One region of the Bacillus songklensis genome, then DNA from elsewhere that is predicted to be linked to it. Evidence: a T-box and tRNA genes for the amino acid it is inferred to sense, from the RefSeq annotation. Region 1 holds a T-box; the other holds one or more tRNA genes.
What was found. A T-box is a leader RNA that pairs with one kind of tRNA and senses whether it is charged. The one in region 1 lies ahead of serS (serine--tRNA ligase), so its partner is inferred to be a tRNA-Ser.
Positions count from the first base shown of each region.

Region 2: it encodes a tRNA-Ser, which carries the amino acid that the T-box ahead of serS (serine--tRNA ligase) is inferred to sense. The anticodon was not compared.

Region 1 is NZ_JBHRZT010000028.1:8,085-11,499, forward strand. It holds gene serS (serine--tRNA ligase) at 1-1,180, opposite strand, end outside; T-box leader at 1,237-1,461, opposite strand; gene pdxT (pyridoxal 5'-phosphate synthase glutaminase subunit PdxT) at 1,515-2,093, opposite strand; gene pdxS (pyridoxal 5'-phosphate synthase lyase subunit PdxS) at 2,111-2,992, opposite strand; gene ACFOU2_RS07760 (serine hydrolase) at 3,226-3,415, opposite strand, start outside.
Region 2 is NZ_JBHRZT010000020.1:416,441-419,855, reverse strand. It holds gene ACFOU2_RS05170 (DUF456 domain-containing protein) at 189-671, shown strand; tRNA gene ACFOU2_RS05165 (tRNA-Asn) at 735-809, shown strand; tRNA gene ACFOU2_RS05160 (tRNA-Met) at 813-886, shown strand; tRNA gene ACFOU2_RS05155 (tRNA-Asn) at 901-975, shown strand; tRNA gene ACFOU2_RS05150 (tRNA-Ile) at 979-1,055, shown strand; tRNA gene ACFOU2_RS05145 (tRNA-Ser) at 1,203-1,295, shown strand; gene ACFOU2_RS05140 (DUF47 domain-containing protein) at 1,524-2,144, shown strand; gene ACFOU2_RS05135 (inorganic phosphate transporter) at 2,159-3,157, shown strand; gene sodA (superoxide dismutase SodA) at 3,390-3,415, shown strand, end outside.

The DNA.
Region 1 (3,415 bases):
CAACCGTACGACCAATTGCCAAACCTGAGCCATTTAAAGTATGCACATGCTCTGGCTTTGCATTTATTTCTCTTCTAAAACGGATGTTCGCACGACGTGCCTGGAATCCTTCAAAATTTGAACAAGAGGAAATTTCACGATATGTGTTATAGCTTGGAATCCATACTTCGATGTCATATTTCTTGGCGGCAGTAAAGCCTAAATCTCCTGTGCACATGCTCATGACACGATAAGGTAATCCCAATAGCTGTAATACTTTTTCTGCATGCCCCGTTAATTTTTCTAATTCATCGTAAGAGTCTTCAGGTTTAACAAAACGAACTAACTCTACCTTGTTGAATTGATGCTGACGGATAAGCCCTCTCGTATCACGGCCAGCTGAACCAGCTTCTGAACGGAAGCATGCACTGTAAGCAGCATAAGTAATTGGAAGCTGATCTCCATTTAAAATTTCGTCACGATGTAAATTAGTAACAGGCACTTCCGCTGTTGGAATCAAGAAATAATCTTCAGATTCGATTCGAAACGCATCTTCCTCAAATTTTGGAAGCTGGCCTGTCCCCGTCATGCTTGTGCGATTTACCATATAAGGAGGTAATACTTCCTCATATCCATGCTCTTCTACATGAAGGTCTAACATAAAATTAATCAATGCCCGTTCTAATCTTGCTCCTAATCCTTTATAAAATACAAAGCGGCTTCCTGTCACTTTTCCAGCGCGTTCAAAATCCAAAATATCGAGGTCTGTTGCAATGTCCCAATGTGGTTTTGGTTCGAATTCAAACTGGCGTACTTCTCCCCATTTGCGAACTTCTACATTATCATCTTCAGTCTCTCCAACGGGTACACTTTCATGAGGAATGTTAGGGATAGATAATAACAGTTTTTCTAAGGCTTCTTCTACTGTGCGAAGCTCCTCATCCAACACTTTAATACGATCTCCCACTTGTCTCATTTCTGAAATAAGGTGATCAGCATCTTTTTTTTCCCTTTTTAACATGGCTACTTGTTGAGAAACTTCATTACGTTTGCTTTTTAACTCTTCTGTTTGGGTAATAAGCTCTCTTCTTTTTTGATCTAGCTCTTCAAATTGACCTAAATCCGTTAAATCTTCTCCTCTAAATTTCATTTTTTCTTTTACTTCAGCAAAATTGGCACGCAAAAATTTCAAATCCAGCATACTATACCTCCTTGAACATATGTATAAGGGCAAATAAAAAAACCCCCATCCCTATAGATAGGGACGAGAGTTTACCCGCGTTGCCACCCTAATTGAAAACAATCCTTGATTGCTTTCCAGCTTACACTGATAACGGTTTTACACCGAAATTGCCTACTAAACGGCTGTTGTTCAGCAACTTGCTCGAGGATGGATTCACAAGATCTTGCCATCGATTCTCACCAGCCATCGACTCTCTACAGGAAAGATATCTTGCTACTAGTTCCTCTCATCGCTTTTACATATATTTTAATACTACATAATTTACTATAAGTTTTTACAAGATGCAACCGTTTTATGCCTTTAATTCTTTGACCATATTCACAAAATATTGAGCCATACGATGGTCTTCTGTTAATTCAGGATGGAATGAGCACCCTAAAAATTGACCTTGTCTCGCTGCTACAATGCGTCCATCATGCTCTGAGAGAACCTCGACACCATCTCCCACACTAACAATGTGAGGAGCTCGGATGAACACACCGATAAAGTCATCGGCTACACCTTTAATAGCGAGTTTTGCTTCAAAGCTTTCTCGCTGGCGTCCGAATGAATTTCGCTCAACTGTAATGTCCATAACACCAAGGTGTGGTTCTTCATATCCGACGAGATTATTTGCCAATAAAATAAGACCTGCGCATGTCCCAAACATAGGCTTGCCAGCTGCCGCAAAATCACGTAGTGGCTGCATAAAGTTGTATTTATCAATTAATCGGCGCATCGTAGTACTTTCCCCACCTGGGAGAATCAAACCATCGAGGTTCTCTAATTGTTCCACTTTTTTTATGACAACAGCTTCTGCACCAGCAGCTTCTACAGCCCATATATGCTCACGAACTGCTCCTTGTAATCCAAGAACTCCAACCTTCACCATTTGTACAACCCTTTCAATTACCAACCGCGCTCTTGCATACGGTGTTCTGGAAGTAAAGTTGAAATTTCAATTCCTTTCATAGCTGTTCCTAAGCCTTTAGAAAGCTGAGCGATTAACTCATAGTCTTCATAATGAGTTGTCGCTTCTACAATAGCGCGGGCAAATTTCGCAGGATTTTCTGATTTGAAGATACCGGAGCCTACGAATACACCATCAGCACCTAATTGCATCATTAATGCTGCATCAGCTGGTGTAGCTACGCCGCCTGCTGCAAAGTTAACAACTGGTAAACGGCCTTCACGTTTGATTTGAAGCAAAATTTCATAAGGTGCACCTAACAATTTTGCTTCTGTCATGATTTCGTCTTCACTCATGCTTACTAATTTACGAACTTGAGCGTTGACTTTTCTCATATGACGAACAGCTTCTACAATGTTACCTGTACCCGGCTCCCCTTTAGTGCGAAGCATAGATGCTCCCTCCCCAATACGACGAGCGGCTTCTCCTAAATCACGGCAGCCACAAACAAATGGTACAGTAAATACGCTTTTATTAAGATGGTATTCTTCATCCGCTGGAGTTAATACTTCACTTTCATCAATATAGTCAACGCCAAGCGCTTCTAATACACGCGCTTCTACGATATGTCCAATACGTGCTTTAGCCATTACAGGAATAGAAACAGCATTCATAACTTCTTCCACGATTGTCGGGTCCGCCATACGAGCAACACCGCCTGCTGCACGAATGTCAGCTGGAACACGTTCTAATGCCATAACGGCTACCGCCCCTGCTTCTTCTGCAATCTTTGCTTGTTCTGCATTGACAACGTCCATAATAACGCCGCCTTTTTGCATTTCTGCCATTCCACGTTTAACGCGATCAGTACCTGTATTCATTTTCGTACTCCCCTCATTGATGTGTTTATATGAGCAAAAAATTCGCTCTATATGTTTTTCATTTTTTTATTTTACCTTATTTTCTGAACAAATCCTATAAAAAAGAATATAGATATGCTTAATTAGCGTTTTCTAAAACCTATTTCTATATTTAATATTCATTTTTATAGCTTAATTCATTCAAAATAATGCCTAAAAATGTGTAAAAAAGAGCTCTCTATTAGATAGAGAGCCTAAAACCATCCTTTGACCGTCTTGGCAGCGCTTGTCCAAACATCGGCAAAAAAGCCGCCGATACTGCGAATAGATAAAATAAACCAATTTGCCTTTTCTACTTCATCTTTTGTAACGAGAGCCACTTCGGCTGCTTGTTCTCCTTCTTTAGTTAAGTAGCCAAGCTGGTCTTCGCCTTTATATTTGACA
Region 2 (3,415 bases), on a different contig from region 1:
TATTAATCCCTCATATTTGCCGCAATGTTTATATTGAAGGCCGGATTCAAACGAAAACAATCTGGAAGGCTGCCTTAACGTAAATATAAGGTTTGCGCGTTTAATATTGGGAAAAGAAGGCTTATAATAAAGAGCAGGGACCTTGAAACGTTCCTGCGTTTATTTTTGGATAAGAGGTGTGTGAAAACGTGACCATTGTGTATTGGGGCATTATTGCTCTTTTATTTGTCATTGCATTTATCGGGCTTATCTATCCTATCATTCCAAGTGTGTTATTTATTGCGGCCGGCTTTATTTTATACGGTGTATTGTTTGGGTTCCAGCCGTTTGGCCCCTTGTTTTGGCTGATCCAGGGACTATTCATATTAGCTTTATTTGCGGCAGATTATTTAGCCAATTTGGTTGGAGTGAAAAAATTCGGAGGATCAAAGGCTGGCATATGGGGGAGTACAATCGGGTTGATGGTTGGTCCTTTTGTTATACCTGTAGCCGGCATTATTATTGGTCCTTTTGTAGGGGCGGTCCTTGCTGAATTGATTTTTCAGAGAAAATCCTTTTTTGAGGCGATCCATATCGGCTTTGGTTCTCTTGTCGGTTTTTTCAGTGGAGCTATTACAAAAGGAATGATTCAAGCGGTGATGATCGTTTACTTTCTCATTACAGTCCTTTAAAAACTGTTTGACAAGCATGGAAAATCATGATAAATTTTTAATGTCGTTAAAATTATTTGATGTTCCACAGTAGCTCAGTGGTAGAGCAATCGGCTGTTAACCGATTGGTCGCAGGTTCGAGTCCTGCCTGTGGAGCCATTCGGCGGTGTAGCTCAGCTGGCTAGAGCGTACGGTTCATACCCGTGAGGTCGGGGGTTCGATCCCCTCCGCCGCTATTTTATCTTTATATTCCACAGTAGCTCAGTGGTAGAGCAATCGGCTGTTAACCGATTGGTCGCAGGTTCGAGTCCTGCCTGTGGAGCCATTTGGACCCTTAGCTCAGCTGGTTAGAGCAGACGGCTCATAACCGTCCGGTCGCAGGTTCGAGTCCTGCAGGGTCCACCAGTGCAAGAAAAGCGGAGAAAGCCCGCTTAAACCGATAGGATGTTGGAGCATCTGAGAAGGAGTCGCTTTTTGACTCCGCAGGAAGAAGTGAAACAGCCGTACGGTTTGGCTTTCGCAGCTAGACAATTAAAAAAGCCCGCTTGAAACGGAGGAATACCCAAGTCCGGCTGAAGGGATCGGTCTTGAAAACCGACAGGGGTGTCAAAGCCCGCGGGGGTTCGAATCCCTCTTCCTCCGCCATACATATGAGCTTACTAAGTCTCCTGTTTTTCAGGGGGCTTTTTTTATTTCCTTTATTATTAGTAAATAAACGTTGAAATGAACACAATAAATTAAAAGGGATACGGCTTTCTACTATTGTAAAGAAATTGTAAAGATTTTATAAATCGATTGTAAATTCGACAAAAAATGCTAAAATATGACCGTTGGCTCTTTAAGTTATATAAACGGATTTGGAGGTTTCCTTTTATGATTTTTTCACCAAAAAAAGATGTCTTTTTTGAAATGCTTTCCCGCATTTCATCTAATGTAAAGGAGTCTACTCAGTACTTTGTAGACTACCAAATCAAAAATACAAGTGATTTAAAAGAGTTTTCTGGTGTGATGAAGGAATACGAACATAAAGGTGATACATATATACATGAACTGATTGTCGCTTTAAATAAAACATTCATCACACCGATTGAACGCGAAGATATTTTACAACTGGCTATGAAAATGGATGATGTGTTAGATGGATTGGAGCAATGGGTGGCTCGTTTAGAAATGTACTCTATCACAAATATAGACGAGTATATGTCAAAATTCTTCAGTAATATCCACCAAAGCTCAATCGAAATTGCAAAAGCGATTGAGTTATTAACAAGCAAAAAATTACTCGATATCCGTACACATGCCATTCAAATTAAAGATTTAGAATCAAGATGCGATGAGTTATTACGAGCGTCTATTAAAAATTTATTCGTTGTGGAAAAAGATCCGATTAGAATCATTCAAGTAAAAGAATTGTATGAAATGCTAGAAGGAATTGCAGACAGCTGTGAAGATGTAGCCAACACTCTAGAAACGATTATCATGCGTAACGCGTAAGGAGTTTTGGGTCAATGGATACAATATTAATTTTAACTATTTTAGTTGTTGTTTTTGCACTGGCATTTGACTTTATCAACGGTTTCCATGATACGGCTAATGCAATTGCAACTTCTGTTTCAACAAAGGCGCTGCCGCCGCGTACAGCTATTATTTTAGCGGCGTCCATGAACTTTATCGGTGCTCTAACATTTACGGGAGTAGCCAAGACCATCACGAAAGATATTGTCGACCCGTTCCAACTGGGGAATGGATCTGTTGTGATTTTAGCTGCTCTTATTGCAGCGATAGCGTGGAACTTAATTACTTGGTATTACGGGATTCCCAGCAGTTCTTCCCATGCGCTTATCGGTTCGGTTGCCGGTGCAGCCATTTCGGCAGCCGGGTTCAATATTTTAAACTACCAGGGCTTTATCAAGATTTTGCAATCGTTAGTTCTTTCTCCGTTTTTAGCCTTGGCCGTTGGATTTATTATGATGACCATTTTTGCATTTATATTTAAGAACTTTAACTTATCCAAAACCAATAAAGGATTCCGTACAATGCAGATTGCAACCGCTGCTTTGCAATCATATACACATGGAACAAACGATGCTCAAAAAGCGATGGGGATCATCACGATGGCTCTTATTGCCGGCGGGTTTCAGACTTCAACAGATATTCCGATGTGGGTACGTATAGGGGCAGCCCTATCAATGGGAATAGGAACCTCTGTAGGCGGTTGGAAAATCATCAAGACGGTGGGCGGAAAAATCATGAAAATTCGTCCCGTCAATGGAGCAGCAGCTGATCTTTCATCTGCAATAGTTATTTTCGGCGCAACTATGCTGCACCTTCCCGTCAGTACAACCCACGTTATCTCATCGGCTATTATGGGGGTAGGATCTGCTCAACGTGTGAAAGATGTTAAGTGGGGAGTAGCCCAACGCATTGTATTAACATGGATCATCACGCTGCCTGTTTCAGCCGTCATCGCAGCGATTGTCTATCAAATTTTAAATCTTTTCTTTTGATAGCATAAGTGAATAAGATAACAAAAAGGCTTTTTTATTCAAAAAGCCTTTTTTTGTTATCTCTTTTATTTCGGCGTTTAAAAGAAAGGATGAATGGTTACTATAAGAAATGTTGTAAAATTCAATGTATTCCAAAGCATAATCATTGAAACAGGAGGGTAAATTTGCTAATCTTAGCTTGAAGGGCAAATATGGCGCCCACTTTTTACATATTTAAAAGGAGGAATTTTTTATGGCATACGAATTACCGCAATTACC